3 regions of the Bradyrhizobium canariense genome follow, and region 1 is predicted to be linked to each of the others. Evidence: predicted binding sites of a transcription regulator. Region 1 holds the regulator's gene; each other region holds the start of a gene.
The links. Region 1 encodes LexA, which represses DNA repair genes until DNA is damaged. Its sites were predicted from a motif close to TGTTCNNNNTGTGTTCNG; they were not measured.
Positions count from the first base shown of each region.

Region 1 (10,535 bases):
AGATGACGCATCAGGTCACGGAGGCGCCCGGCGGCAGAGCCATCCTGATTATCAATCAGCCGTTGGAAGCCGGCGGCTGGGTGGCCACGATCGAAGACGTCACGGAGCGCAAACAGGCCGAGGAGCGGATCACGCATCTGGCGCATTACGATCCGCTGACCGACCTGCCGAACCGCGCACTGTTCCACGAGCGGCTGAAGCATGAGCTGACGCGGATTCCGCACGGTGAGCAACTGGCGGTGCTCTATATCGATATCGATGAATTCAAGAGCGTCAACGACACGCTCGGGCATCTGATCGGCGATGAATTGCTGAAATCGGTGGCGGAGAACCTGAGCGGCTGCATCAGAGGTGACGATTTCGTCGCCCGGCTGGGCGGCGATGAGTTTGCCGTTGTTCAGACCGCGGTCAAAACCGAGGATGACGTCGTCGGCCTCGCAACCCGCATTTTTTCCGCGATCCGTACGCCCTATGAGTGCCTCGGCCATCAGGTCACTACGGACGCCAGCATCGGCGTAGCCCTGGCTCCGCAGCATGGCGCCGACCTCCACCAGATCCTGAAGAATGCGGATCTGGCGATGTATGCCGCCAAATCGGCTGGGCGACGGACCTATCGCTTCTTCCAACCGGACATGGACGCCCAGGTCACGGCGCGACGTCTGCTGGAACTCGACCTGCGCCAGGCCATCATCGACGGCGCGCTCGAGGTCTATTACCAGCCCTGCCTCGGTCTCCAGGACAACAAGATAACCGGCTGCGAAGCCCTGCTGCGCTGGCGGCACCCCGAACGCGGTATGGTTTCACCCGCCGAGTTCATTCCGATTGCGGAAGAGACCGGCCTGATCAACCAGATCGGCGAATGGGTGCTGATGACGGCTTGCGCGGAAGCCACGACATGGCCTGATGATATCAACCTTGCGGTCAATGTTTCGCCGGTTCAGTTCAAGAGCGGCACGCTGGCGTTGAAAATCGTTTCGGCGCTGGCGGAATCAGGTCTTGCGGCGAACCGGCTCGAACTGGAAATCACCGAGGCGGTTCTGATTCGCGACGACGAGGCAGCACTCGCCATTCTGCATCAGCTGCGCGACATCGGGGTGCGTATCGCACTGGACGACTTCGGCACCGGCTATTCCTCGCTGAGCTATCTGCAGCGTTTTCCGTTCGACAAAATCAAGATCGACCGCTGCTTCATCAACGATATCGAAGAGCCGGAGGGCTCATCCTGCATCGTACAGGCGGTGGTGAATATCGCGGCGGCGCGCGATATGACAACCACCGCGGAAGGCGTCGAGACGAAGCAGCAACAGCAGCTGCTGCGTGCGCTCGGCTGTTCGGAAATGCAGGGCTATCTGTTCAGTCCGGCAAAGCCGGCCGCGGAGATCAGGCAGCTATTCTTCTCGCACGCGAAAAAGTCCCCCGTCATCGCTTGATCCCAACAAAAACGGGGCGGCCTGTGGCCGCCCCGCTTTGTAGCATCTTGGTCGCTCGGACTTAGTTCGGGACCGTCGTCTTGGGCGTCGGCGGCATATCCGCCTTGACAGTGACGCCGCGCAGCAGATCGTAAGCCGCGCCAAGCGCCTTGTCGTTCTTCTCGTCCGGCGGAACGTAGGCCTGCGAGCCGGTCTGCTCTGCACCTTCGGCAGAGAGATGGCCGCGCATGGACGCTTCTCCCTTGGTGTCGGAGCGGCCCTTGAACTCATCGGGCACGTCCTGCAGCACCTCGATGTCAGGCGTGATGCCTTGTGCCTGGATCGACCGGCCGGACGGCGTGAAGTACCGCGCCGTGGTCAGCGCCAATGCACCGTTGCCGGTACCGAGCGGGATGATCGTCTGCACCGAGCCCTTGCCGAACGAGCGTGTGCCGATCAGCGTTGCGCGCTTGTGGTCATGCAACGCGCCCGCCACGATCTCGGAAGCCGACGCGGAGCCTCCATTGATCAACACGATGAGCTTCTTGCCCTTGGTGATATCGCCGCCCTTTGCGGTGTAACGCTGGGTTTCCTCCGGCGTACGGCCGCGCGTCGAGACAACCTCGCCTCGCGGCATGAACGTGCCGGATACGTCGACGGCCTGATCGAGCAAGCCGCCCGGATTGTTGCGGAGGTCGAGGACGTAGCCTGCGAGCTTATCCTGCGGGATCTGCTTCGATATGTCGGCAATCGCGCTCTTCAGCCCATCTTCGGTCTGTTCATTGAACGAACTGATCCGGATATAGCCGATGTCGCCGCCATCGGTATGGAAGCTGACCGGCTTCACCTGGATGATTTCGCGCTCGAGCGAGACATCGATCGGCTTGTCCACATTCTTGCGCTCGATCTTGAGCTTGGTGGTGGTGTGGACAGGCCCCTTCATCTTGTTCACGGCCTGCTCCAGGGTAAGGCCCTGAACCGCGTCGCCGTCGATATAGGTGATCAAGTCGCCGGACATGATGCCGGCCTTCGCCGCGGGGGTACCGTCCATCGGCGAGACAACCTTCACCAGACCGTCTTCCATCGTGACCTCGATCCCGAGGCCGCCGAACTCGCCGTGAGTCGTTTCCTGCATGTCGCGCCAGGCCTGCTCATTCATGTACCGCGAATGCGGGTCGAGCGACGTCACCATGCCGTTGATCGCACCTTCGACAAGCTTCGAGTCGTCGGGCTTTTCGACATAGTCGGCTCTGATTCGCTCGAACACGTCACCGAGCAAGTTCAACTGCACATAGGTGTCGGAACTGGTCGCCGCCTTTGCCGCCGCGATCCAGAACTCGCTCCTTGGCCCACTCACGAGAAGGGTCAGGCACGTACCGGCTAACGCGCCGAGGAAAAAGACGGAATTTTTGCGCATTGTTTGCGAACCTTCTCGCTGTCAGTTGCTGCCACGGGGGCCGGGTAAAATGACTGAACTCGACCGATAGCCTCACAATACCATTCTGGTGTCATTGAGGCCGGAACGCCATCACCGCGGAATATTGATGGACCGGCGGTCTGCCGCGAATTAACGACGATATACGCTCCCGACCACCGCCGCACAGCCGAAATTGCGCTTTATGTCCAATTTGTAATTGGCTGGTTCCCGGCACGGTTCAAGTCGACGAAACCTCCCGCGATCACGGGCTGTTGCCGACAATTTGTGCAACGGCCTGAAGCCGGCCCCGCCTTGCGGGTGTCCATCTCATCGGCCGTAGAGACCAGTCAAGGTCGCCTTCGCCAGGGTATGGAAGTGCAGGTCGAAGCCAACCAGCGCCGCCGAGGCAGAATCATTCTTGGCATCCGGCAGCTTGTCCACATCGACGGCGAAAACCGTGATCTGGTAGTGATGCGGCTTGTCACCGGCCGGCGGACAGGGGCCGCCATAGCCGTCGGACCCGAAATCGGTCCGGCTCTGGATCGCGCCCTTGGGCATCAACTTCTTCTTCGTCTCGCCCGCCCCCTTGGGCAACGACGTCGTTGCCGCCGGGATATTGAACACCACCCAATGCCACCAGCCGCTACCGGTCGGTGCGTCCGGATCGTAGATGCTGACGGCAAAGCTTTTGGTACCGCCCGGCGCCCCGCTCCAGCTCAGGGCCGGAGAGACGTTACCGCCGGCACAGCCAAATCCCTTGAACACCTGCTCATTGGCAATGGTGGCGCCCTCTTTGATATCGGCGCTGGTCAGGCTCATGCTCTGTGCGTTGGCCGCGCTCGCGCCAAGCGCGCTCAGGCCCAGCGCCGCGATCCACACGGATAGTCTTGGCATGACGATTCCTCCACGCCGGGGATTCCTCCCGATCGGGCAACCGGGATTTCTGTTGAGGTCCCGCTGATACCAGCCATAACAATTTTCGGGATGGCGTGAAAGCTCCGGAAGCGATAGGCGAAAGGTCAAGGCAAATAGTCAGGCAATCCCGGGAGGAAACCATGAACGAAGCGACCCGCATCCGGTCGGCAACGACTGCCGAACTCGGCGCCAGCTCCGAAGAATTCCAGAACCTTCACGAATTCGTCCGCAAGGCGCGCGCCAACCTCAACCAGAATGCGTGGGACTATATTGTCGGCGCCGCCGAGACCGAGACCACCATGCGCCGCAACCGCATGGCGCTTGACGAGATCGCGTTCCGGCCGCGCGTGCTGCGCAACGTCGCCAAGGTCGATGCGTCGGTCGAACGGTTCGGCCGCAAATTGCGCCTCCCGGTCGTGCTGGCGCCGGTCGGCGCGCTCGAAATCTTCGATCCCACGGGCTCGGCTGCAAGCGTTGCGCGGGCAGCCGGCACGTTCGGCGCGGGACACATGCTGAGCTCGGTTTCCGAGCCCGGTCTGGAAAAGGTCGCAGAGGCCGCGCCTGACGCCTTGCGCATGTATCAGCTTTATGTTCGCGGCGACGACGCCTTCGTCGAAGACTGCGTCAGTCGCGCGGTCTCGAACGGATATAGCGCCTTCTGCCTGACCGTCGACACCGCGCATTACAGCCGGCGCGAACGCGATATCGCCAAGCGGTATGTTCGCGCCAGCCGCTTGCGCGCCACCGGCGGCGACTTCCAGAAGGGGCTGGAATGGCGCACCGTGAAACTGATCAAGGACAAGTTCAAGATTCCGCTCGTCATCAAGGGCGTCGCGACCGCGGAAGATGCGCAGATCGCGGTCGATCACGGGGTCGAGTGGATCTATGTGTCGAACCATGGCGGACGTCAGCTCGATCACGGCCGCGGCTCGATGCACGTGCTGCCGGAAATCGTCGCCGCCGTTGGCGGCCGCGCCAAGATCATGATCGACGGCTCGTTCTGCCGCGGCACCGATATCGTCAAGGCGATCGTCATGGGCGCCGATCTCGTCGGCATCGGCCGCCTGCAATGCTGGGCTCTGGCGGCCGGTGGCGAAGCCGGTGTGCTGCGGATGCTGGAGCTGCTCGAAGACGAGGTGATCCGGTGCCTCGGACTGCTCGGCGTCAAAAATTTCGCCGAGCTCGACAACTCCTATCTGCATGCGGCCGCGCCGACCCATCTGCCGCATGTCTTCAGCGCCTTTCCGCTGCTGGAGATCGATCCCTACCGGTATTGAGGGCGGTGCTATCGGCGATGGCTTCACCCCTGCTCGCTCCCGGCTCAGCCGACGCGTTGTTGTTCGATCTCGGCCGCGTTGTCCTCGATATCGACTTCGACAAGGCGCTGGCGTGCTGGGCCGGGCATGCCGGCTGCGAGCCGGCGCATCTGCTGGGCCGATTTGCGCACGACGACATCTATAGGCGCCACGAGACCGGGCAGATCGCCGACGCTGAATTCTTCGCGAGCCTGCGCGCTTCACTGGGCATCGGCCTCTCCGATGCCCAGTTCCTCGAGGGCTGGAACGCGATCTTTGCGGGCGAAATGCCCGGCATGGCTCCGCTGCTTGCGCGCGCAGCCAAGCGCCTGCCGCTCTACGCCTTCTCCAACACCAACCGGCCGCACGTCGAACATTTCTCCAAAGCCTTTGCCGGCGTGCTCGGCCATTTCCGCGAAATCTTTCTGTCCTCCACAATCGGGCTTCGGAAACCCGACGCAGCCGCCTATGATCACGTGGTGAAGGCGATCGGCCTGCCGGCGGAGCGTATCGTTTTCTTCGATGATCTCGCCGAGAACATCGAAGGTGCGCGGTCGCGGGGTTTGACCGCGGTCCACGTGACATCGTCCGACGACGTGGCGCGCGCGCTGACCGCGCTCGGTATTTGAAGTATCCGGGTTTGAAGGTTTTGGATTTGGGAGTCTTGCCGTGGCGTTGATGCCGGTTGCCGATGCGCTGTCTGCGATTCTCGCAGGCGCCGAGGCATTGCCTGAGGAAATGGTCGCACTGGATGCGGCCCACCACCGCGTGCTCGCGCGCGACCTTGCGGCGTTGCGCACCCAGCCGCCGCAGGCGATGTCGGCGATGGACGGTTACGCGGTGCGATCAGCCGACGCCTCCGAGGTGGGCGCGCGGTTCAACGTGATCGGCGAGGTGGCGGCGGGACGGCCTTTCGATCGCGCGGTTCGACCGGGCGAAGCGGTCAGGATCTTCACCGGCGGCGTGATTCCCGAAGGCACGGACGCCATCGTCATCCAGGAAGACACCAAGGTGGATGGCGCGCGTATCACCATCTCCGAGGCGACGGCCCCCGGACGGCATATTCGCCCGGCCGGTGTCGACTTCAACCAAGGCGACGTGCTGCTCAAGGGCGGATCGCGCCTCACCGACCGCGATCTCTCGCTGGCCGCCGGCATGAACTACCCTGAACTCGCCGTCCGCCACCGGCCGAAGGTGGCGGTGCTGGCCACCGGCGACGAACTGGTGATGCCGGGATCGCAACCCGGGCCCGGGCAGATCGTCTATTCCAACGGCTATGCGCTGCGCGCGCTGGCCCGTGCGGAGGGGGCCGAGACCATCGATCTCGGCATTGCCGCCGACACGGTCGAGGCCACCACACACGGCATCCGCCGCGCCCGCGATAGCGGCGCTGACATCCTCATTACGACCGGCGGCGCCTCGGTCGGCGACCACGACCTGGTCAAGCAATCGCTGGAGGCCGAGGGCGTCACAATGGCGTTCTGGCGGATTGCGATGCGCCCGGGCAAACCGATGATGCACGGACGGCTCGGCGCCATGCGGGTGATCGGCCTGCCCGGCAATCCCGTGTCCTCTTATGTGTGCGCATTCCTGTTCCTGGTGCCGTTGATTCGCAGTCTGTCTGGCCGTTCGACCATCCATCACGTCATCGAAACCGCACGGCTGGGGCGCGATGTCGTCGCCAACGATGTGCGCGAGGACTATCTGCGCGCCCGCCTCGAGGAGCGCGCCGACGGCGCTGTCATCGCCACACCGGTCAATCATCAAGACAGCTCGCTGCTTGGGAATCTCGCTGCGGCACGGGCACTTGTGATACGTCCGCCGTTCGCGCCCGCCGCTGCTGCCGGCGCTGCTTGCGACATCCTGCGCCTTCCGCGTTGATCGCCTCGACGGGACGAAGCCTGATCGCGTTCACCGGAAATTAAGTGGTTGCGGAACACATATCGAACATATAGTGTCCGTTCATGATTTGTTTCGAGTGCTGATGTCTATCATGGGAGTCAATGAGCTCCCGGTTCATGTCTCGGAATCGAACGACACCATCCATCGGGGGACTGCTCGAGATGCTCACGCGCAAACAGTACGAACTTCTGCGTTTCATCAATGAACGGCTGAAAGAAGCCGGCGTACCGCCCTCCTTCGACGAGATGAAGGATGCGCTGGATCTGCGTTCGAAGTCCGGCATCCACCGCCTCATCACGGCCCTGGAGGAGCGTGGCTTCATTCGCCGCCTGCCCAATCGCGCCCGCGCCATCGAGGTCATCAAGCTACCCGAGCTTTCCGGAAACGGCGCCGGCGGCAGCCGCCGCGGCTTCACGCCGAGTGTCATCGAAGGCACGCTGGGCAAGGTCCGCAGCAGCACCGTCAGTTCCGAGGATGACGGCAACCACCCGGTCGCCGTGCCCGTGATGGGTCGGATCGCGGCCGGCACGCCGATCGAAGCCTTGCAGACCCGCAGCCACACCATCAGCGTACCGCCTGATATGCTCGGCTCCGGCGAACATTACGCGCTCGAGGTGCGCGGCGATTCGATGGTGGACGCCGGCATCCTCGACGGCGACATGGCGCTGATCCAGCGCAACGAAACCGCCGAGACCGGTGATATCGTAGTGGCGCTGATCGACGAAGAAGAAGCAACGCTAAAACGCTTCCGCCGCCGCGGCGCGTCGATCGCGCTGGAACCGGCCAACACCTCCTACGAAGTCCGCATCCTGCCGCCGAACCGGGTCAAGATTCAGGGCAAGCTGATCGGGCTTTACCGGAAATACTGAGCCAGCATTGGCCTCAAAAGCCTGTCATTAGACCTGATCCGGATTGAAACCGGTTTGGGTTTAATGGCGGACAGGTGAGGTATCGGGGTCACGCCGATTCAGTGATTTGACCGCAGGGCTTTGCGTCGCCTCGCAACAGACGAGGCGCAGCCCGATCGATCAAATAAACGTATTTGTGATCAGGTTGGTTGGCTGCAGCCGCATAATTGCCTCCAAGCAGGCAAAAACTCACACACTACTGTCCACTCTGATAGAGGCCTGCGCCTCTAAGCGGCGCGGGTTGGCTATCTCTAACGAGGAGCAATCCGATGTGTGACTATAGCCTGCACGCTGTCGCAACACGCCCCGCCAGGGTTGGAGAGACCCTGATCTCCACGACATTCCCTGGAACTTCGACTCGCGGTTTCGCCTCCGAAAGTCAGCCCGCGGTGGCGGTCTGCATGCTTCCGGGGACCGAACTGGCGTTCGCCGAAAACGTCAAATACGACAACCGATGGATTTGGACCAAAGCAGTCAATTTCAGAGTGGGAAAATTCGGCGTGGTCGACCCCGACCTTCCCCATCGTCATCATGATGCGATCGAATTCCCGGACGGAAGCCGTGTCCTGGTGACGCTGCTCTGTGAAGGGCAGCGGGTGACCGTGCTGCAGCTGCCGGTGGTTCATCAGGCTGCCGAGCCCACGCACGCCACTGCCGGCACGAACGCCTCAACGCCGGTCTCCATTGGTTGAAGTGGTCCGGTATATTCCCGCCGGTTGCGGCCGGCGGGGCCCGACCAGATCACGGAACATCAGCAGATACCGTCATACCGAACTGTACGAGTAGCGTCATGGATCGTCGGGACAGCGCACGGATCGAAGAGCGAAACAATCTGAAACTGGCGCTGGCGACATTCGCTTTACAACTCGATGCCTTCGAAATGCGTGTCGGCGGAGGACCTTCCAGGGCGGGCATCAAGCGTGAAGGTTCTGCCCTGCCCGCTGATCTCAGGCACGAGGTTCAGGAGGAGAACAGGGGTGCCCGTCGATAAGGTCACGTGGCATCAAGTTGGACGGGTGGCCGAACCGGGCCGCTACATGTTTAGATTCGGCTGGCTCACGGTATCGGCGGAAGATCTTGCGGTCTGGGAGCAATTCCCGCATGCGGCGTTTACGCTGGTCAGGACGCCGGCCGCGAAAGACGATGATGAGTTTCACCTCGGCGCGTTCGAATTGAGAGAAGATGCCTCACACGGTGAGCAATGAGGCCGCGCCCGTCCGGAGGCGCGCCTTGCGAAGCCAGCTCACTCCTCCGTTTGCAAATCGGCCTCCGAGGGCGTCGCATCGATCGTGCGCGGAACGGCGGGATGCACCAGGCTCGGTTCAACCTCGTCGTCACCCGCAACCGCAGGCGACCATGGCCGGTCGAAACCTTTTGGTTTGACGGCATCGACGACAAACCCGTCGCGCGTTCGCCGCAGCGCCAGCGCTCCCTGCCGTCGCAGGCGATCCGTCGTGATGACAGGCGAGGCGCATGTGGACGGCGGCTGCCTCGCCGTCACGATCAACGTTGCGCGCTCGCAATCATCGGCCAGCGCCTCGGGCCGCAGCGCCAGCGTGACGAACGCGCCGCCGGCCATCTGCGTCACACATCCTGCATCGTCGCATGAGACGCCATCCGCGAGCGAAGGGGCCACCGGCAGCCGCGCATCGGCATCCGCGGCCAGCCATTCCTTGATCAGAAACGCATCCTTGGCACTCCGCATCAGATGGAGCTGCCCGTCCTTGCCGCGGACACCGACATTGTGACCGTCACCAGAGATCAGGATATCCGGCTGTGGAACCGCCAGCGCCCAAGCCGTCGCCAGCAGCAGCACGATGGCGCCGGACCAGCGCAGCGGCGTCCGCAACAGCCCCAGCAAAATGATCCCGATGCTGGCTGCGATCAGCGGACCGATGCCAAATGCCGTCATCCGCCCGATGGCGCCGGGGAGTGCGGCGACCCACTCAGTCACCACGATCATCCAGTCGATCCCGATCCCCATCAGCCACCAGAACACGCCGTCCAGACCGAACGGCATCGCGAGCAGCCCGAGCATGCCCGCCGGCATCACCACCGCCGATACCACGGGCATCGCCGCCAGATTGGCCAGCACGCCATAGGGCGTCACCCGGTGAAAATGAAACGCGGCATAGGGCGTGGTCGCCAGCCCCGCCACCAGTGACGCCAGCGTCAGCGTCATCAACTCCCGCCCGCCCCAGAGCGCCACCTTGGCGGTGACGGAGTTGTCGGGCGAGGCAAACAGGCGGGGCATGCCGATCTGGATCAACGCCACCAGTCCCAGCGTGGCCGCGAACGACATCTGGAAACTCGGGTGCACCAACGCCTCCGGCGCGAATGTCAGCACGATCATCGCGGCCACCGCCAGCGTCCGGAACGTCACCGCACGGCGGTCCACCATCACCGCGATCAGCACCACGGCCGTCATGAAGAACGACCTTTGGGTCGCGACGTCGTTGCCGGACAGCAAAAGATAGAATGCCGCAGCGGCCAATGCTGCGGCCGCCGCCCATTTCTTGATCGGAAAGCCCGTCGTCAGCACGGGGAACAGCGCCAGCAGCGCGCGGATCGTAAAGAACACCACGCCGGCCACGACCGCCATGTGATAGCCGGAGATCGAGAGCACATGTCCAAGGCCGGAAATGAACATCGCATCATTGACGGGCGTCGTGATCGCGTCGCGACGGCC
Region 1 covers NZ_LT629750.1:1,106,848-1,117,382, reverse strand. Annotated here, with positions in the region: gene BLV09_RS05560 (bifunctional diguanylate cyclase/phosphodiesterase) at 1-1,430, shown strand, start outside; gene BLV09_RS05555 (S41 family peptidase) at 1,492-2,826, opposite strand; gene BLV09_RS05550 (YbhB/YbcL family Raf kinase inhibitor-like protein) at 3,154-3,720, opposite strand; gene BLV09_RS05545 (alpha-hydroxy acid oxidase) at 3,882-5,018, shown strand; gene BLV09_RS05540 (HAD family hydrolase) at 5,036-5,665, shown strand; gene BLV09_RS05535 (molybdopterin molybdotransferase MoeA) at 5,706-6,917, shown strand; gene lexA (transcriptional repressor LexA) at 7,100-7,807, shown strand; gene BLV09_RS05525 (hypothetical protein) at 8,116-8,538, shown strand; gene BLV09_RS36990 (hypothetical protein) at 8,637-8,837, shown strand; gene BLV09_RS05520 (hypothetical protein) at 8,824-9,051, shown strand; gene BLV09_RS05515 (ComEC/Rec2 family competence protein) at 9,090-10,535, opposite strand, start outside.

Region 2 (10,535 bases), 3.6 Mb from region 1:
GCGCAATGAATGGCTTTCGTTCGCTGTCGTTACCGCCTGATGCGACGAGAGGCACCGACACCTCGAATGTCGAACCGACGCCGGGCTGGCTCTCCAGCGTGATGCGGCCACCCATTCGCTTGACGATACGTTCGCTGATGCTCAGCCCCAGACCGGTGCCGCCATAGTTCCTGGCGATACGATCGTTGGCCTGCTCGAACTCACGGAAAATTCGCTCGCGCGCCTCAGGCGCGATGCCGATGCCGGTGTCGCGCACCAGGAAGCTGATCTCGTTGGGCCAGATGCCGGGCTCGACAATCAGCGCCACGCCACCGGTCGAGGTGAACTTGATGGCGTTGCCCGCAAGGTTGAGCAGGACCTGCCGCAAGCGCGCGGCGTCGCCGATCACTTCCGTCGGCAGCCGCTCGTCCACATAGGCGGCGATCTCGAGCTGCCTGGCCTGCGCCCGCGGCGCCAGCAGTTCGGTAATATCCTCGATCAACGCGGCGAGTTCGAACGGGCGATGCTCGAGATCGATCTTGCCGGCTTCGATCTTGGAATAATCCAGCAATTCCTCGATCAGCGAAAGCAAGGCGTCGCCCGAAGTCTTCACCGCCTTGGCGTAGGTCATTTGCTCCGGGGTCAGCGGCGTATCCAGAAGCAAACCGCTCATGCCGATGATGCCGTTGAGCGGGGTGCGAATCTCGTGGCTGGCCATCGCGAGGAACCGCGACTTGGCGCGGTTGGCGGCATCGGCGTGATCGCGGGCTTCGCTGAGTGCGCGCTCGGTTTCGGTGCGGTCGGTCACATCGCGGCCGACGCTTTGCATCTCCGCCGGCTGGCCCGCATCCGTTCGAACCAGCCCTTCGCGCCATGCGATCCATCGCGGCCCCAGCGGACCGGCAATTTTCTGGTCGTGAATTCGCGTGCCGTTGGTGTCGAGCGCGATGTCGCCTTGCTCGAGAATGGCGGGTGAGAAGCGGCTGCCAACCAGCGCGCTGCGCGGTTGACCGGCCAGTTCGCAATAGGCTTCGTTGGCGAAGGTGATGCGGCCCTCGGCGTCGCGCAGAATAATCAGGTCGCCCTGTGATTCGAACAGGCTGCGGGCGCGCTCTTCGGCTTCCTTCAATTCCCAATTGCGATCGGCCAGCGCTTCATTATGCAGCAGGACCTTGCGAAGCTTTCGGTGTACCCAGCGCAGCCGCATGCTCAAGGTCGCGAGCGCGACGCAGGCGATCGCGAACAGGAAGCTCGCGCCGATGGCAAAGGCGTTGGGATCATAGCCGGAATGTTCGGATCGGCTTCCGGCGATAAAGCCATAGGCGCCGCCGAAAGCGGCGGAAAAGATCACGAACGAGCGGACCGCGAGAACGAGCCATGGATGACGTCGTGTGAAGCGGCGTATGCGCGTCTTGATTCGGAAACTGTGCTTCATTGCCAATTGCCCTGAGCTTGTTTTTTTCGTTCCGCAATCGTTTCGCACTGTCGGCGTTCGAAACGCCTTGGCGCCGCCGCCTGCCGCGGCCGACGATGCGGCGGCGACCTTGCAAAGTGCTTGAGGTGGAGTGCCCTCACATGGTGCGATGAGAACAGGGTTAATAAAGTGTTAGCAGCTTGGTCTTCGAGCGAATGGACGCCGGTTCGCGTTGAGAAAACGCGTCAAGGCAAAAGACTTAGAGCAGCGCCGCAGCCAAACGAGGGTGTTCGCCACGGGCTCCGACGATCAACGCGGCCGCTTCGCGTGCCGTGAAGGTTTTCGATTTCACGAAGATCCGATAATCGGCGGGTCCGTCATGCGAGAGATAGATGATGGGCGCTGAACCGGAGATTTTGGAGGAGATAGCGATAAACTGTGTCGCCGACGTTACCGCGCAGGCGTCGGCCTCTGAACCATCGACGTCATCGACAACGGCGAAATCGGCAGCCTCGGCGCTGTCGGCGACCTGGACGCGCACGGTGGCTGCGGCCGGATCGTCGGTGAAACTGACATGGAGATCGGCGTGCCAGGGGGCGGACGCGATCTCGAGCGATTCGTCGCCGACGGGGATGCAGGGACGCGGACCGGGGACCAATTCAATGCGTGCCAGGATGGCCGCGACCATCAATGGAACGACCGATACCAGAACCTTGAAACGCAACATGATACGCTACTCGCTCAACCCTTGCCCGCGATACGCCGGGCTTATGGTTGGCAGAGCGTAAATAAAACTCGTTACCGCCGGGTTGACGCGCGAGGCTGTCGTGTGTGGAACCGGCGATAACGTCACGCGGCGCGTTTGATGTCTTCGGCCAGCGCGCGGTACGACAAGGCTTCGGCCAAATGCAGCCGGCCGATCTTGTCGGCGCCATCGAGATCGGCGAGCGTGCGGGCGACGCGGAGCACACGATGGTAGCCGCGGGCCGACAGGCGCATGGTTTCGGCGGCGTCGCGGAGCAGCTTGGTTCCCTGCGCGTCCAGCTTCGCGATCTCTTCCAGCAGCGATGCCGGCGCCTCCGCATTGGTGCGGATATGCGCCAACCCTGCCGCGGCGTAGCGCGCGCGTTGAATGTCGCGTGCCGCGGCGACACGCGCGGCCACTTCCGCCGATCCTTCCGCTGCTGGCGGCAGGATCAGGTCAGCGGCGGTCACAGCCGGCACCTCGATCCGCAAATCGATGCGATCCATCAGCGGGCCCGAGATGCGGGTCTGGTAATCGGAGGTGCAGCGATCAATTCGTCCGCGTTTGCAGGAATAGCCGGGTTCGAAGGCGTGGCCGCAGCGGCAGGGGTTCATCGCCGCGACCAGCATGAAGCGCGCCGGATAGGTGACGCGATGATTGGCGCGCGACACCGCGACCTCGCCGTTCTCCAGCGGCTGGCGCAGCGAATCCAGCACGCGCGGATCGAACTCCGGCAGCTCGTCGAGAAACAGTACGCCCTGATGCGCCAGCGAAATCTCGCCGGGCTTGGCGCGGATGCCGCCGCCGGTCAGCGCCGCCATACTGGCGGAATGGTGTGGAGCTCGGAACGGCCGCCGGGCCGTCAACGCGCCGCCCTGGATTTCGCCGGCGACCGAGGCGATCATCGAAACTTCCAATAATTCGGACGGCGACAGCGGCGGCAGGATCGAGGGCAGACGTGCCGCGAGCATCGACTTGCCGGCGCCGGGCGAGCCGATCATCAACAGATGATGTCCGCCGGCCGCGGCGATCTCCAGCGCGCGCTTGGCGCTTTCCTGGCCCTTGATGTCGCGCAGGTCGAGCAGCTCCGCCTCGCGCTCATGCACCTTCGGCTGCGGGCGCGACAATACCTGTGTGCCTTTGAAGTGGTTGGCGATCTGGATCAGCGAATTCGCGGCAATGATCTGGATATCCGGGCTGGCCCACGCTGCTTCCGCGCCGCAGCCCGCCGGGCAGATCAGGCCTTCGTCGCGCGAGTTGGCGCCGATCGCCGCCGGCAGCGCGCCCGCAACCGGCGCGATCGATCCATCAAGACCGAGTTCGCCGAGCACCGTAAAACCATTGAGCGCATCCGGCGGGATTGCGCCGATCGCCGCCATCAGGCCGAGTGCGATCGGCAGATCGTAATGGCTGCCTTCCTTGGGCAGGTCGGCAGGCGCGAGGTTGACCGTGATTCGCCGCGCCGGCAGCGCCAAGCCGGAGGCGATCAGCGCGGATCGAACCCGCTCGCGGGCCTCGGATACCGCCTTGTCCGGAAGCCCAACGATAGCGAAAGCAGGCAATCCCGGCGCGACCTGCACCTGCACGTCGACCGCCCGGGCCTCAATTCCCTCAAACGCGACAGTGGAAACCCGCTGGACCATGCGCCCCTCTTCCCGCAATCGAGGGTAGCGGAAAGTGCCGGCTCGCGCAAGAACATTACAGGAACGGGCCGGCTGGGTACCGTGCGGACCAGATTCTCGGGGCGCTACCATAAACGGTGCCGGCGTACTCGCGCGCGGGGCAGACTCTGCGGAATATGTGGAAACTCAATGCTGATGTTTTCTATTGAGTTTCCTTGGCCTTTTTGGTTTTGGTGGCGCGACGCGCGTAAGAATTGACACAGAAACCGACTCAGATTCCGTTATATCCCGCCGCTGATAGTGGTCTTCGCCATCACGGGAATAACGACGTTACTTTGCAATGGGTGGAGATTGCTGATGAAGCAAACGCGCCAATTTGAGAAGTTCAAAGAAGCCGCTCGCGCGTTAGAGACAGACGACAATGAAAAGAATTTCGGTGAACGGTCAGGTAAGATAGCTCACTTCAGGCCAGAAGCGCGGGCCATGGCCCACACTTCAGATTGTGCGGTTCACAATGGTCCGGCTATGCTGCCGGGTCCCTGTACCTGCAGAGCGGCGAAAGCTGGCAAATGATCCCGCGCGTCATTGCGCGATCATTCAGCTTGTACTCTGGGCGCGGCCCGTCGAACTCAAAGATAGTGAGTTCAACATCTCGCATTCGATCTAATCGGAACAACTTCCAATTGACGTGCTCGTTCGATGCCGAGGCTCCGTCGATCTGAAAGGCGCGAAGCAGAATTTGCCCCGCGGATCCATATCCGAGTGCGTGGCACTCAATTGATCTTGTTCCGGGTTCGTACCAAATGTTGACGAGCTTGCACTCGTTGATGGCCGCTTCAAGTAGTTCACGCATGCCAATTCTCCTTGGCATTGCGAGAGCCGACTCTTGACCGTGGTCCCGGATCATGTGACGATTCGGGTGTTGATACTGGTCCGTTGTCGGCTCTCTGGGTTGATACGGAACCTCACTACGAAGCCGCTTTGGGTCGCCACCTGGGGCGGCTTCTTCGTTTGGTCCATCCGGCAACAAAACAGTACCGAACACCCCGAAGTCTCGGACAAATTCAGGACGCCCGTCAAGGACTAGTACGGGTACCTGAATCAAATACTAAATATGGTGGAAAAGGGAGAAAGCCGCGACAGGCGTTCCCGTTAAGTATCTGTAATTACAGTATAAATTCCGGTTGGAAACACTCTGCGGGAGCGGAGAATTTGCGTTTTACCCCCGCTGTTCACAGGGCAACTATTTATCATTCATTAAGAATTGCTTGCCTGCGAATCGCGATTCTGGCTTTGCGAAGTGCACAATTCCTCCCGCCCCGCGTCTCGCGCAAGAACATTGCAGGAACAGAGTTTGATCGGCCGCGTGCCCCTGACCTCCGCTTCGAGCGTTGCGAACGGGCGCTTGCCCCGTTGCTGTCACCTGCGGCCCGTCCGTCCCTTTCGGCAAAAGTGGGTTGCCGGTTCGGGCGTTTATCCAGACGCAATTCGGGACCAGTCTATGTGAGCTGGTTATAGGGCAGGGCGAAGCTCACGAGAGGTTAAGACAATGTCCAACAGACGGCTGGAAGGTAAGGTCGCTATCATCACCGGTGCTGCCCGCGGGATTGGGCGCGCCACTGCGGTGGCTTTTGCCCGCGAAGGCGCTGCGGTCATGGGAATCGATATTGCGGGTCCCGTCAGCTCCGCGCTGGAAGTGGCGCCTGCGAGCGCCGACGAACTCGACGAGACCGGTCGGCTTGTCGACGCGGCGGGCGGCAAATGGGCGTCGCGGCGGCTCGATCAGCGCGATCTGCCGGCGCTGCGCGACGCTGCGGAACGAACGGTCCAGGCCTTCGGCAAGATTGACATCCTGTTCGCCAATGCCGGTATCCAGTCCTTCAAGCCGCTCCTGGAGATGGAAGATGTGGACTGGCATGACCAGATCGACGTCAATCTCACCGGCACCTGCAACGCCATCCGCGCCGTAGCGCCCTATCTGGTCAAGAATGGTGGCGGGCGCATCATCGTGACCTCTTCGACCCAGGGCCGGCACGGGACTAAATTCGGTGCGGCCTATTCGGCCTCCAAATGGGGGATTATCGGGCTGATGAAATCCGCAGCGCTGGAGCTCGGCCAGTACGGCATCACCGTCAATGCCGTCATCCCCGGACTCATCGACACGCCGCTGACGCGGCACCGGCAACGTTATGCCCAGGCCGTCGACGATCTGAACAACGCCGAACCGATCGGCAGGCTGGAGGCCGAGGCCAAGCAAAGGCTCACTGCCAAGTCACCGCTCGGCGTGCCCTGGATCGAGCCGGAAGCCATCGCGCCCGCGGTCGTGTTCCTGGCGAGCGACGAGGCTTACATGGTGTCGGGCGCGACCTATGACGTGACCGGTGGCGACAGCGCCAACAACGCGACCTAGGCCTGTTCGGCTCTGATTGAATCAGAACCGGCTCTGGTAAACGCTCAGATTTGAGGGCGACCGCTTGGCCGCCCCCGGAGCGTTGCAGCTATTCAGAGCGTCATCACCATCGGCTCGGCGATGTAATGAAAACCTTCGCCGGTCTTGACGACGTGGCCATAGCCCGGCCACGGGAAGTGATAGGACATCACAGCGATCTTGTTGGCCGCGAGCATGTCCAGCATCTTCACCCGCGACTCCGCCGCCTGTTTCGGATCGGTGTCGTAGGAAAATTCCATCCGCGGCTTTTCCATCAGCAGGATCTGGTGGTGGGTCAGGTCGCCGAGGAAGGCGAAGGATTTGCCGTCCGAGCTGATCATGAACATGTGGTGGCCCACGGTGTGGCCGGGCGCGGCGAGCGCCTGCACGCCGGGCAGGAATTCCTGGCCGTTTTTGTAGAACACCAGCCGGTCGCGCACCGGCAGCAGATTCTTGCGGGCGTGAACCACGAAATCCTTCAGCGGGCTGCCCAGCTTGCCCTCATCGGTCCAGTAATCGAAATCGCTCTGGGCGATGTAGTACTGGGCGTTCGGGAACAGCACCTTGCCGCTGGCGTCGACGACACCGCCGATGTGATCGATGTGGGCGTGCGAGAACACCACCGCGTCAATGTCTTCGGGCTTGATGCCGGCTTCCGCCATGCTCTTCTGCTGGCGGCCGGTGGTTGGCCCGAACGCCTGCGATGTGCCCATGCCGGTGTCGAACAGCACGAGCTTGTCGCCCATGTTGACGATCGGCGAGTTCTGCTCGAGCACGATATTGTCCGGCGACAGGAAGTTGTCGCTCAGCATCTTCTTCATCTCTTCAGTCGGCACGCCGATAAAGGTGCCCTTGGGATCGCCGAGCGGCAAAGGCCCGTCCGAAACCACGGTCACTTCAGCGCTGCCGAGATTGAAGCGGTGAAAATAGGGCGACTGGGTGCCGAGTTTGGGGGCTCGCGCCTGCACGCCGCCGCCAAGCAGGGTGGTCGCGCCAAGACCGGCGCCAAGGGCAAGCAAGGATCGTCGCGAAACATGGGATGTCATGCGTCTTCCTCCACTATTTCTGTAATTTTTGCGCGTTTTGGTCGCCGGCGCGGATCTGCCGCTCGATCTCGACCGGGCACCAGAATGCTGCGCCCGGTTTCAAAGGCTGGCAAGAAGAATTGGACGTTTGAAGAGCACGAAGTAGAAACGTTTCAACCGTACAACCAAACAAAGAAAATTATTTTCTGCGCCGCTTCGCCTCGATCGTGTCCCGGACCATCGCGACCAAATCAGCGTTGCGAGGCCGTCGAAGCGACTCGGTAAAAAGACGTCGAAGAGAACAGATACATTGCGACGGATTCCGCTAGGGTTATCCCAATAGTTCTTCTTTAAAACGGTTGGAATGGCTGATGCGCCATTATCGAGCGGAACGAGGAAACGACATGTTGGTAAATCGGCGCAGGAGCGAACGTCAGCAATGCAGAAAGGTCGCGAAGATTCAATTCGGGACCAGCTCGTTGCCGCGCGACTGCACGATTACGGACGTATCGAACGGCGGCCTCAAGGTGGTTGCCGAATATCCCGAAATTCCCACTGAATTCACCATCATATTGTCGACAGGCCACACCCGCCAGTGTCGGCTGGCCTGGCGGATCGGTTGCGAATTCGGCGCTGAATTCATCGACTAGACCGAAAGCTCTTCGAAACATCGAAGCCGGCTAGCGCTCCTGGCCACAGGCGCTAAGTCGACCCCAACGAACTCCGCTCAGGTCGCCCCGCGATTGCAACGCAGGCGTGCCGTCCGTTTAACCGGAAGTTAGGGTTACTGTGAGCATTTCGAGGCCGTTGCTGACCACAGGTCAAAGTACATGCGCCGACAGTTGCCTGAACAAGATCGCTTCGCGAGACGTCTTACAGCCACGGTATCGTCCGCGATTTTGGTATTCGGGCTATGCAGCTGTCAAACCGCGGGCATGGAAGATATCACTGGGTCATTGGGCGACAAAACCGAAGCAAGTCACACCGCCGACCCCCGGCAGGAAGTAGACATTTACGGCGAGCGCTTTCGCGCCAACCGCAAGGACGCCGATGCGGCGTTACAATATGGGAAGGCGCTGCGAGCCGCGGGGCAGCGGGCGCAGGCGGTCGCGGTGCTCCAGGAGGCGTCGATCGCCAATCCCGGCAACAAGGCGCTTCTTGCGGGCTATGGGCGAGCGCTGGCGGACAATGGCGATTTCCAGGAAGCATTCGACGTCCTCAGCCGCGCCCACAACCCCGATAATCCTGATTGGCGGATCCTGTCGGCGCAAGGAACGGTACTCGATCAACTCGGCCGGTACGACGAAGCACGCCAGTATTATGCGAGCGCGCTGAAGATAGCGCCCGACGAACCATCCGTATTGTCCAATCTCGGCCTTTCGTACCTTCTTTCGAAAGATCTGCCCAAGGCGGAGGAGACCTTGCGCCGCGCCAACGGCCACGCCGATGCGGATCCGCGCGTGCGGGAGAATCTGGCGTTGGTGGTTGGCCTGCAGGGCCGGATCGCCGAGGCCGAGAGCATCGTGAAGGCCGATCGCCCGCCGGAGGAAGCAGCGGCGAATGTCACTTATCTGAGACGGTTACTGGCCCGGAAAGACAACGCGCATACCAACGTGGACAAGGTGGCGGCGGCGGGGCGCCCCGACTGACCGCTGACGGATGGGCGTCGGTTTTCGGACCGCATGATCCGTTACGTCTCACCAAACGCCGCCGTGCCTTCGCGCGAGAACTTACTTTGCGCGCAGCTTCTTCATGATCGGCGATAGCAACGAACGCTGCGGTTTTTTGGCTTCTTCGCGGCCCGTCAGCCGCCGCGCGATCTGCAGAAACATCTTGGCTGTGCGATGATTGGCGGAGATTTCCGCGATCATCTGGCCGTTGTTGGCCGCCGTGCCGAACATGCGCGAATCGAACGGGATGGAAGCGATCGACTGGTTCTCGACGGTCTTGGCGAATCCGCGCGCGTCGATTTCGGGGCGCTTCGGCATGCCGACCTGATTGAGGCAATATAGCGGCATGCGGTCGTTGGGCCGCGACCCCTTCAGCATGTTCAACATGTTCTTGGTATTGCGTAGATTGGCGAGATCCGGCTCGGCAACGATCAGAATGTCGTCCGCGCCGACCAGCGCGCGCTTGGTCCATCCCGACCATTGGTGCGGAACGTCCAGCACGACGCAGGGCGTTGTCATGCGCAATGTATCGAAGATCGAATCAAACGCTTCCGCGCCGAAATCGTAGACCCGATCGAGCGACGCCGGCGACGCCAGCAGGCTGAGGCGGTCGGTGCATTTCGCCAGCAAGCGTTCAACGACCGCGGTATCGAGCCGATCAGGCGAGAAGACCGCGTTGGCGATGCCCTGCAATGGATCCTGGTTGTAGTTGAGACCGGCGGTGCCAAATGCGAGGTCGAGATCGATGACCACCGAATCCATCGCGAGGTCACGGGCGATCGCCCAAGCCACGTTGTGCGCGACGGTGGATGCGCCGACGCCACCCTTGGCTCCGACGACTGCGATGATCCGGCCCGCGGTTACAGCCTCCGACGCCGAGAACAGGCTGCAAATCGAGCGCACCACATCAAGCGTATCGACCGGTCCGACGACATAGTCGTTGACGCCGCGACGCACCAGTTCGCGATAAGGCGCCGCATCGTTGGGATTACCGATCACGACGACACGGGTTCCGGCATCGCACACGGTGGCGAGTTGGTCGAGGCCGGCCAGGATGTCGCTGCGGCCTTCGGTTTCCAGGATGATCACGTTCGGAGTGGGGACCGTGTCATAGGTTTCGATGGCGGCTGCCATGCCGCCCATTTGAACCGAGAGATGGGCCTTGGCGAGACGGCGGTCTTCACCCGCCAATCGCACAGCGGTTGCGGTTTGTTCGGTCTCGCAAAAGGCCTGCACCGACACGCGAGGTGCCGGAGCGATGTAATCGTTCGCGGTCGGCGTAATGTCCGGCTGTTCCTTGGGATCTTGATGGGCGTGACTGATCATTTGCCTGCATCGCTGAGTTCGGCCTTGTCGGCCTCCGGATAGGCGGTCGTGGTCGCGTTGCCTTTGCGATATTTTTCGAAACCTTCGGTGCGCCGCGCTGTGTAGGCGGGAGTTTCGGACCGCGGTTGCACGAGATCCGCGGGGTTGTCGATCATCGCCGCGAGGTTGCGTTGGTTGGCGCAACCGAAATTGTAGTATTGCTTGTTCTCGGAATAGCTGGGGTCTGCGATCGACGGTCCGACATCCTCCGGCCACAGGCCGCAGGGTCCGGCGACGGCCGAGATTTTCGGATAATTCAGCCGGATCGCCGCCAGTTGGCGCGGATC
Region 2 covers NZ_LT629750.1:5,334,823-5,345,357, forward strand. Annotated here, with positions in the region: gene BLV09_RS25355 (PAS domain-containing hybrid sensor histidine kinase/response regulator) at 1-1,414, opposite strand, end outside; gene BLV09_RS25360 (hypothetical protein) at 1,653-2,120, opposite strand; gene BLV09_RS25365 (YifB family Mg chelatase-like AAA ATPase) at 2,243-3,781, opposite strand; gene BLV09_RS37460 (hypothetical protein) at 4,284-4,613, opposite strand; gene BLV09_RS25375 (mycofactocin-coupled SDR family oxidoreductase) at 5,310-6,170, shown strand; gene BLV09_RS25380 (MBL fold metallo-hydrolase) at 6,263-7,234, opposite strand; gene BLV09_RS25385 (PilZ domain-containing protein) at 7,618-7,863, shown strand; gene BLV09_RS25390 (tetratricopeptide repeat protein) at 8,044-8,862, shown strand; gene BLV09_RS25395 (AAA family ATPase) at 8,944-10,209, opposite strand; gene BLV09_RS25400 (CpaD family pilus assembly protein) at 10,206-10,535, opposite strand, start outside.
Region 2: BLV09_RS25365 (YifB family Mg chelatase-like AAA ATPase) is a predicted target of LexA. The motif match lies at 3,830-3,847, and genes of this name have one in related genera.

Region 3 (10,535 bases), 1.5 Mb from region 1:
ATAGGCCATAGCGTTGCTGTCGCCCGCTGTACAGCGCAGGGGGCGGCGCCGAGAATGTTGGGCCGAACGCAACGGCGTGCTAGACTAAGCGGTCACACTTGGTCCCTGCACATTTGGCCCTTTACCCGAGACCTTTCATGCCCATCATCAATCGTGTCGCCGATCTGCAACCGGATATTCAGGCCTGGCGCCGGGATATCCACCAACACCCCGAACTGCTGTACGACGTCCATCGCACTGCAGCATTCGTAGCCGACCGGCTGCGGGAGTTCGGCTGCGACGAAGTCGCCACCGGTCTCGGCCGCACCGGCGTGGTCGGTGTCATCAAGGGTCGCAAGCCTGCCGGCAAGGGCGACGTCAAAGTGATCGGGCTTCGCGCCGACATGGATGCCCTTCCGATCGAGGAGGAGACCAATCTCGCTTATGCCTCCAGGACGCCGGGCAAAATGCACGCCTGCGGTCATGACGGACACACCGCCATGCTGCTCGGTGCGGCGCGCTATCTCGCCGAGACCCGCAATTTCGCCGGTGACGCGGTCGTGATCTTCCAGCCGGCCGAAGAGGGCGGCGCCGGCGCCGCCGCGATGATCAAGGACGGCCTGATGGATCGCTTCGGCATCGATCAGGTCTACGGCATGCATAACGGTCCGGGGCTTCCGATCGGCTCGTTCGCGATCCGGCCCGGTCCGATCATGGCCGCGACCGATGCCATCGACATCAGCATCGAAGGGCTGGGCGGCCACGCGGCGCGTCCGCACAAATGCATCGATTCCGTTCTGGTCGGCGCGCAGTTGATCACCGCCTTGCAATCGATCGTGTCGCGCACCGTGGACCCGCTGGATTCGGCCGTCATTTCGATGTGCGAATTCCACGCCGGCAATGCGCGCAACGTCATTCCGCAAACCGCCGAGCTGAAAGGCACGGTCCGCACGCTGACGGCGGAAGTGCGGGAATTGGTCGAGAAGCGGGTGCGCGAAGTCGTCGCCGGCGTGGCGCAGATGACGGGCGCGAAAATCGACCTGGTTTACGAACGCGGCTATCCGGTCGTGGTCAACCATTCCTCGCAGACGGACCTCGCGACGCAGGTAGCGAAGGAAGTCGCCGGAGATGCCAACGTTCACGAGATGCCGCCGCTGATGGGGGCGGAGGATTTCGCCTACATGCTGGAGGCCCGGCCGGGCGCGTTCATCTTCTGCGGCAATGGCAACAGCGCCGGGCTGCATCATCCCGCTTATAATTTTAACGACGAGGCTATCGTGTATGGCACGTCGTACTGGATCAAGCTGGTCGAGAACACGCTGGCGGCGTGAGGCCGGTCACCGGCCCGGTGAGGTCCACAAAGAAGCATCGATAAGAAAAAGGCCCGCGCTGTCACGCGGGCCTTTTTGTTGGTTCTCGGTCCGCCGCTGGCTGCGGCGAATGGTTCGGTTAGAACAGCTTCGAGAAGATCAAATACAGGAAGCCCGAGAGGATCATCGCGGCCGGCAACGTCAGCACCCAGGCGAGCGCGATGTTGCGGATCGTCGACCATTGCAACCCCGACCCATTCGCCGCCATCGAACCGGCGATACCCGACGACAACACGTGAGTGGTCGAAACCGGCAGGCCGTACCCATCGGCCGCCGCGATCGTGGCGGCTGCCGTGATTTCGGCGCAGGCGCCCTGCGCGTAGGTGAGGTGGGTTTTACCGATCTTCTCACCGACGGTGACGACGATGCGCTTCCAGCCGATCATCGTGCCCAGACCGAGCGCGATGGCGACGGCGATTTTCACCCAGGTCGGAATGAACTTCGTCGCGCTGTCGAGCGATCCCTTGTAGCTGTTGAGGGTCGCAACGTCAGCGCTGCTGAGTTCACTTTCCTTGTCCTTCATCAGGAAGCGAAGGGCTTCGGAAACCAGGTACATGTCGTTACGGGTGTTGCCGACGAGATCGGCGGGGACCTTTGCCAGCGTTCCGTACTGATGGACCTGGTCGCTGATGTCGCAGACAAGCACGGCCAGCGACGGATAGGTGCCCTCGTTGATCTCATGTTCCGCAACATAGTTGGTCACAGCCGGCCGCGGATTGCCGATCACGTTGAAGCCGGCGGCCTTGCTGTCGATGATCTTGCTGGCAGCGATTGAATTCGTGCTGAACTGCTCGATCTGGCTTTCGGGCAAGGCGCGGTTCAGTGCATAGGCCGTCGGCACCGTTCCGATCAGAATGAGCATGATCAGGCCCATGCCCTTCTGGCCGTCGTTGGATCCATGGAAGAAGCTGACCAGCGTACAGGTCAGGATCAGAATGCCGCGAATCCACCATGGCGGCGGCTGATCGCCCACCGGTTCGCCGAACAAGGCCGGCGTAACACGCAGCAATACCGCCTTGAGGACGAAAAGAAGCACAGCCGCCAGCACGAAGCCGAACAGCGGCGACAGCAGCAGCGCCTTGGCGATACCGGCCGCCTGCGACCAATCCACGCCGGAGGTGCCGTTACGGCCGCGCAGCAAGGCATTGGTGATACCGACGCCCATGATCGATCCGATCAGGGTGTGCGAGCTCGACGCCGGCAGGCCGAAATACCAGGTGCCGACGTTCCAGATGATCGCTGCGATCAAGAGGGCGAAGACCATGGCGAAGCCGGCGCTGCTGCCGACCTGCAAGATCAGTTCGACGGGGAGCAGCGACACGATGCCGAAGGCGACCGCGCCGCTTGAGAGCAACACCCCGAACAGGTTGAACATGCCCGACCAGACCACGGCGGCGTTGGCAGGCAGCGAGCGGGTATAAATCACCGTGGCGACGGCGTTTGCGGTGTCGTGGAAGCCGTTGACGAATTCGAAGCCGAGCGCAATCAGCAGCGCGACAAAGAGCATAAGGTAGGGCAGGTACGATGTGACCCGCGTACCGGTCGCGTCGACGTCGGAATAGATGCTGTAGGCGACGAACAGGAGCGCAGCCGCAACCACCCCCATGTAGATGATGCCCTGCAGCGGATTAATCCCGCCATCGAGGTTGGGGCCTTTTTTAGCGGCGGGCTCAATCGAACCAGGTAATGCAACGTCGCTCATGGTAAATTTCTCCAAAATCCGGTGCCCGGACTTTGCGCGATCGATGTGACAGCCACGTGAAATGGCCACGAAAGTCCTGTGTTGAGATGCCGTCAAATCGAGCTTCGGTCCGGTCGGCCGCGCCAGGCGTCTCCGCGGCTTTCCTTTTGAAATGATAGGAACATTGCTTGGGAGGTGACGTTGAGCTGCCGGGTAGACCCCGCATTTCAGTGACGTCTCAGAAGGAGCGTGCCATGACCGCCAAGGACAAAGACCTCAACGACCTGTTTCTCGATACGCTCAAGGATATTTATTACGCCGAAAAGCAGATTTTGAAGGCGTTGCCGAAGATGGCCAAAGCTGCCAGTTCCGACAAACTCCGCGCGGCGTTCGAAAAGCATCACGGCGAGACCGAAGGCCAGGTCGAACGCCTCGAGCAGATATTCGAGCTGATCGACAAGCCGGCGCGCGGCAAGACCTGCGACGCGATCCAGGGCATCCTCGATGAGGGCAAGGAGATCATGGACGAGTACAAGGGCTGCGAGGCGCTCGACGCCGGCATGCTTGCCGCGGCCCAGGCCGTCGAGCACTACGAAATCTCCCGCTATGGCACGCTGAAGCAGTGGGCGCAGCAGCTCGGCATGAAGGACGTGGTCCGGTTGCTGGATCAGACCTTGCAGGAAGAGAAGAAAACCGACCAGAGCCTGACGACGCTCGCGGAAGCCGCAGTCAATCTTGCCGCGGCAGCCTGAGATCAGGCGTCGAACCCGTCATGCCCGGCGAAAAGCCGGGCATGACGGTCGATCGACCGGCGTTTCCAGGAAGATTCAGGCCGCGTGCGCGGCTTTTTTCAACAAATCGGCGGCAATCCGGAGATCATCGACAAAGCGCTGATATTCCCGCGCCTTGGCGTCTTCGTCCGGCAATCGCAGCAGATAGGATGGATGCACTGTCACCAGCGCCTTGATGCCGTCCTGGAGGTCAATCAGGCGCCCACGGTGCTTGTTGATCGGTGTGATTTTTCCGAACACGCTTTGCGCCGCGGTTGCGCCCATCGCGACCACCAGCGCGGGTTGGATTGAGGCCAGTTCGCGCTCGTACCATGGCCGGCATGCCCTGATCTCCGGCGTGTTCGGTTTCTGATGCAGGCGGATTTTGCCGCGCGGCACAAACTTGAAGTGCTTTACCGCGTTGGTGACATAAGTCTTTGTGCGATCAATGCCGGCTTCTTGCAGCGCCCGGTCGAGCATCTGTCCCGCCGGTCCGACAAAGGGCTTGCCGGCGAGGTCTTCCTTGTCGCCGGGCTGCTCGCCGACCAGCATCACTTGCGCGTGCTGCGGACCTTCGCCGAACACGGTTTGCGTCGCATCTTTCCAGAGCGGGCAGGCGCGGCAATCGGCTGCTTCCTCGCGCAACGCTTCGATAGTGCCGGATCCTGCATGCGGGGGTTTCATGGGTGGCTCCGGCCGTTTCTGGGACTTATGCGGTTCGGTTGCGGCTTTGGCGATCATGGCACCGGCCAGGCGTTCGGCATCGGCGATCAAGGGTTTAATGATCGAGGCTTCCGGCAGGTTCCTCCAGTATTTCCTGGGCATCTCGGTTTGCATGGCTTTCACCTTCAGCCGGGCCGGATTGAAGATGCTGGCGTAGTACCGCCGCCAGGTTTCCTCCAGCCGGTCCTCGCTCGGCGCGTCAGCCTTGCCGACGCCGGATGTCATGGAGACCGCATGGCCGTCCCAATGGGCGCAGACGTCAGGGGTCAGGATCGACCAGGGCATGTCGGCGAAACGCCGCGCGAAGAACGGCGCGGCCGCCTCGACGATGTGATGCTCAGGTTCGAACCAGGCCACGAAATGCGATTTCTGTTCGCGCCCGACTTCGCGAAAGCGGACGAAGGCGTGCATCTTGTGTTCATCGCGGCGCACGGCCCTGGCCATTGCCGTGACCTGCGCGACATCGGGATCGGTCGCGACGTCAAGCAGATCGTGGTTGCTGCGCAACCGCCACAGCAGGCGATAGAGGATCGCAAAGCGCTGGGGATCGCGGTGCAGGATCGCGGATTGCGCCAGTTCGACGAATTTGGCTGACACGTTGAAAGTGCCTGACGCCGGTTCAAACGGTGGAGCTTCGGCGGCTTGTTCGAACAGTTCGGGCTCGCTGCCGCGCAGCGTCCATGTCACGTCGGACGGGTTCACATGGTTCAGCGCCAATGCCCGCGCAGCTTTACGCCAGCCATCGAAATCTGTTTCGTTGTCGAGGGTTATGAGGTGCATCAGAAGCCAAATCCGAGCTGTTTCGCCTTCGGCTTGAACCGCTCCGCCAGCCGCGCATCGTCCAAAAGATGCGGTGGCGGCCGGTGATCGCTGAGAACGACGAAGGGCAAAGCCTTGTTTCGGGGGATGTGCAGCCGGGCCAGATCGGCGACGCGAATGGATGTGACGCGGCGGGTGGCGATGATGCGGTCGACCGCCTTGGTGCCGAAGCCGGGCACGCGCAGCAATTCTTCGCGGCTGGCGCGGGCGATATCGAGCGGGAAGCGGTCGCGGTGCCGCAGCGCCCAGGCGAGCTTTGGATCGATGTCGAGCGGCAGCATGCCTTCCGCCTGGTCGACGATTTCGCCGACATCGAAACCGTAAAACCGTATCAGCCAGTCGGCCTGGTAGAGCCGGTGTTCGCGAACCAGCGGCGGCGCGGCTAAGGGCAGGGCGCGGCTGGCATCGGGGATCGGGCTGAACGCCGAGTAATAAACCCGCTTGAGCTTGTAGGAGCCATAGAGATTGGCTGACGTGTCGAGGATGGTCTGGTCGTTGGCGGCATCCGCGCCGACGATCATCTGCGTGCTCTGGCCGGCCGGTGCAAAGCGCGGCGGTTTTGTTCTCGTCGGGGTCTTGCTGTTCTCCTGCGCTTCATCGAGTTTCAATCGCAGCCGGCCCATGGTGCGGCGGATTGCGCGCACATCTTTCTCCGGCGCCAGTTTCGCCAGACTCGTCTCTTCCGGGACTTCGATGTTGATGCTGAGGCGATCGGCGTATTTGCCGGCCTGCGCGATCAGCGCGTCGTCGGCTTCCGGAATGGTTTTCAGATGGATGTAGCCGCGGAAGTGATGTTCTTCGCGCAATTTGCGCGCGACGCCCACCACCTGCTCCATGGTGTAGTCGGCGCTGCGGATAATGCCGGAGGAGAGAAACAATCCCTCGATGTAATTGCGGCGATAGAAGTCGAGCGTCAGCTTCACCACTTCATCCGTTGTGAAACGCGCGCGCGGTACGTTGCTCGAGGTGCGATTGACGCAATAAAGGCAGTCGTAATTGCAGGCATTGGTCAAAAGGACTTTCAACAGCGAGATGCAGCGTCCATCCGGCGCGTAGGAATGGCAGATGCCCATGCCGGGGGCGGTCGAACCCATGCCCTTGCCGTCGCTGCTATCCCGCCGCTCGGTGCCGCTGGAGGCGCAGGAAGCGTCGTATTTGGCTGCATCCGCCAGGATTTCCAGCTTGCGTTGCACATCCATCGCTGAATCCTCTTGATTCCATTCATGAATCGCCTGAAGCGCCAATTCGATTGACTCCGCGGGCCCTGTTAGCTTTATATTAGAACATATCATGAACAAATGAGCCAGCTTCGGGTTCATGCAAAGAACCACTGGCAGTCCAATATTTTCGAGGAGCGGCGCATGTGCGAGCGCGATCAGCAAAAGTGGTCGCCGGTTTTGCGTCCGATCGCGCTCACTTTTTTTAAGAGGGGCGCATGATCTTGTCGCCAAACCGCTCACACTTTGGCGGATCATGCGCCGCACGCACCAGCACGCTTGCGACTTTACGCGGCAGCATCGAGCGCATCGAAACGCCTGGCGCTGCGTACGCGCTCAACAGGGTGCCGCTCGGCCATGCCGAGGCGGATGCGACGCTGCAGGGCGGCCTCGCCAGAGCTGCCGTGCACGAGGTGTTCGCCGAGGGACACCAAAGTGGTGCGGCCACCGGGTTCATCGCAGGGCTCGCGGGGCGGGTGTCATCACGCCGGCCTTTGGTGTGGGTGCGGCAGGATTTCACCGAAATTGAATCAGGCGCGCTGTCGATGAGCGGGTTGGCCGAGCTTGGCCTCGATCCGCGGCAATTGGTGACCGTGCGCGCGGCTGATGTCGACGGCGCGTTGCGAACGGCGGCCGATGCGCTTGCCTGCGATGCGGTGGGCGCTGTGGTGCTGGAAGTCTGGGGCGAGGCACGTCAACTCGACCTCGTCGCCAGCCGCAAGCTGACGCTGACCGCACAAGCCTCTGGCGTCACCTGTCTGCTGCTGCGCGTGGCAGCAGAGCCGTCGCCTTCAACCGCGGAGACAAGATGGATCGTGCGCGCGGCGCCTTCACTGCCTGCGGCGCCCTGGAGCACATGGGGTGCGCCTGTGTTCGACGCGCAGCTCATTCGAAATCGTCATGGCCTTGTTGGGCGATGGATCATGGAATGGAAATGTGATGAGTGCCTTTTCAGCGAACCGGCGGCGTATCCTCAGCCTGTGGCTGCCGCGCCTGCCCATCGATCGCATCAAACGCCAGCTCGGGTGCAACAACAGCGCCGCGCCGGCTGAATCGTTTCAGCGTGAGGTGGGTATCGGTTCGCGTGAAATTTCTCACGACTCGGATGGTCGGCTCTCTCCCCCCTTGCGGGGGAGAGTTGGAGAGGGGGGTAAGCCGCAAACGCCGGAGCTTGCGGGACCCCCCTCCCTAACCTCGAGAGCGAGCTTTGCTCGCCTCGGCCCCCGCAAGGGGGGAGAGAACGACACCAAATCGCGAGATGGTTCAGATGACGCCCCCAGCATCGTCGTCGCCAAGCAAAACAACGCGCTGCAGATTTACGCGCTGGATGATGCCGCCGCCCGTCTCGGCCTTGAGATCGGCCTGCCGCTCGCCAACGCCCGCGCGATCTCTCCGCAATTAAAAGTATTCGATGCCGATGAAGTTGCCGACGTCAAAACATTGAATGACATCGCCGACTGGTGCGACCGCTTCACGCCGCTGGTGGCGCTTGACCCGCCACATGGCTTGTTTCTCGACATCACCGGTTGTGCCCATCTGTTCGGTGGCGAAGCCGCGTTGATGCGTCTGGTGTGCGAGGTGTTGACCGCGCAAGGCTTTACCGTCAGCGCCGGGATTGCCGGTACCCCCGTCTGTGCGCGGACCATGCGAAGTCATGTCCATGGCCGCATCGTTGCGGATGGCGAGGAGGCCGGCGCGGTCGATCCGCTGCCGGTGTTTGCCCTCGGCGCCGATGACGCCATCACCCGGGGCCTGCGCCGCGCCGGGCTTAAAACCATCGGCGATGTAGCCTCGCGGGCGCGCCACGAAATCACCGCGCGGTTTGGCGCTGGTTTCACGGCCCTGCTGGAACAGGCGTTAGGGCAGGGCGATGCGCCGATCAGTCCCCGAAAGCCGCCGCCGGATTATATCGTGGAGAAACGCTTTGCCGAGCCGGTGGCGACCGATCAGGTGATCTCCGTGACCTTGTCCCGTCTGGCGCAAATGCTGGTCGCGGCAATGGACAAGCAAGGCAAGGGGGCACGGCGGCTGGAAGCGAGCTTCTTCCGTACCGATGGCGCGGTGCGCTCGATCGTGGTGGATACCGGGCGGCCCGTGACCCGGAGCGAGATCATCGATCGGCTGTTTCGCGAGCGGCTCGATGCGTTAAACGATCCGCTCGATCCCGGTTTCGGCTTCGATCTCATTCGCCTGTCGGCGAGCCGTACCGAAATCGTGGTGCAGCAGCAGCGCGATCTCGATGCCAATGTGCATGACAATGACGAACTGGCGGCGTTGATCGACCGTATTGCCGCGCGCATCGGCGGCAAGCGCGTGGTCGTGTACTTGCCGCAGGATACGCATATTCCGGAGCGCGCGGTGCTGGCCGCGCCGGCGCAGCATCATTTGGCCGCAGCGATGCAGGCGGCGTGGCCGGCTCGTGTGGAGAGCGAGCCTCCATTACGGCCGCTGCGGCTGTTTGAAAGACCGGAGCCGATCAAGGTGCCGTTCGCAACGGTGCCGGATGGACCTCCGCATCATTTCACCTGGCGCCGCGCCACCCATGCGGTGGTCCGCGTGGAGGGGCCCGAGCGCATCGCCATGGAATGGTGGAAGCAGAACGCCGAGGTGCTGACGCGCGATTATTTCCGCATCGAGGATGAAGCCGGACTGCGTTTCTGGATTTTTCGCGATGGCCTTTATGGCAGCGAACTCATGGACGGTGAGGGGAAACCCACGCCTGCCAACTGGTTCGTGCATGGATTGTTCGCATGACGGCTGTTCGCATGACCAAGTCAGGCGGTATTGCCCCAACGCCCGGTTATGCCGAGATCGGCATCACCACGAATTTTTCATTCCTGCGCGGCGGATCGGATCCGCGGGCTTATGTGCACCAGGCGAGCGAGCTCGGCCTTCCCGTGATCGGCATTGCCGACCACAACACCCTGGCCGGCGTGGTGCAGGCTTACAAGGAACTCGACAATCCCGACGTCATGCACAAGCCGAAACTTCTGATCGGCTCGCGCCTTGTCTTCATCGACGGCACGCCGGATATTCTGGTCTATCCGCGCGATCGCGCCGCCTATGGCCGGCTGTGCCAGCTCCTCACCCGCGGCAAGCGGGGAAACGATACCGAGAAGATCGAGAAGGGCGAATGCCATTTAAGGCTCGATGATCTCCTGGAATTTTCCGAAGGCCAGCTTCTGGTGTTGACGCTGCCGCACCGCTATGAGGCGGCCAGCGCCTTGAAAATTCTGGAACGGTTGCAGGAGAGTAGCGCCGATGGCGTGTGGCTGGCGGCGAGCCTGCTGTATCGCGGCGATGACCGGCGCCGTCTGGCACGGCTGCATCACCTGGCTGCGACGGCGGGGGTGCCGCTGCTCGCGACCAACGAGGTGCTGTACCATCATCCCGCGCGCCGACCGCTGCAGGATGTGCTCACCTGTATCCGCGAGAAGACGACGATCGATGCCATCGGCAGGCGGCTTGAGGCCAATGCCGAGCGCTATCTGAAGCCGCCGGGTGAAATGGCGCGGCTGTTTCGCGATCTTCCGGAGGCGATCGCGGAAACCATGCGGTTTGCCGATCGCATCGTGTTTTCAATGGATCAGCTCAAATACCAATATCCGGACGAGCCGGTGCCGCCCGGCAAAACCGCACAACAGCATCTGGAAGACCTGACATGGGCGGGTGTGAAGCAATATTTTGACGGCAAGATTGACGATACGCTCCGTGCGACCTTGAAGAAGGAGCTCGATCTCATCGCCGAGCTCAAATACGCGCATTATTTCCTCACCGTGCACGACATCGTTCATTACGCACGCAGCCAGGACATCCTTTGCCAGGGCAGGGGATCGGCGGCGAACTCGGCCGTCTGCTACGTGCTCGGTATCACCTCCGTCGATCCGACCAAGGTCGATCTGTTGTTCGAGCGTTTCATTTCCAAGGAGCGGCTCGAGCCGCCCGACATCGACGTCGATTTCGAACACTCGCGGCG
Region 3 covers NZ_LT629750.1:2,586,857-2,597,391, reverse strand. Annotated here, with positions in the region: gene BLV09_RS12465 (M20 aminoacylase family protein) at 138-1,310, shown strand; gene BLV09_RS12460 (inorganic phosphate transporter) at 1,429-3,051, opposite strand; gene BLV09_RS12455 (ferritin-like domain-containing protein) at 3,285-3,782, shown strand; gene BLV09_RS12450 (UdgX family uracil-DNA binding protein) at 3,858-5,303, opposite strand; gene BLV09_RS12445 (putative DNA modification/repair radical SAM protein) at 5,303-6,541, opposite strand; gene BLV09_RS12440 (ImuA family protein) at 6,778-7,611, shown strand; gene BLV09_RS12435 (Y-family DNA polymerase) at 7,499-9,313, shown strand; gene BLV09_RS12430 (error-prone DNA polymerase) at 9,310-10,535, shown strand, end outside.
Region 3: BLV09_RS12445 (putative DNA modification/repair radical SAM protein) is a predicted target of LexA. The motif match lies at 6,622-6,639, and genes of this name have one in related genera.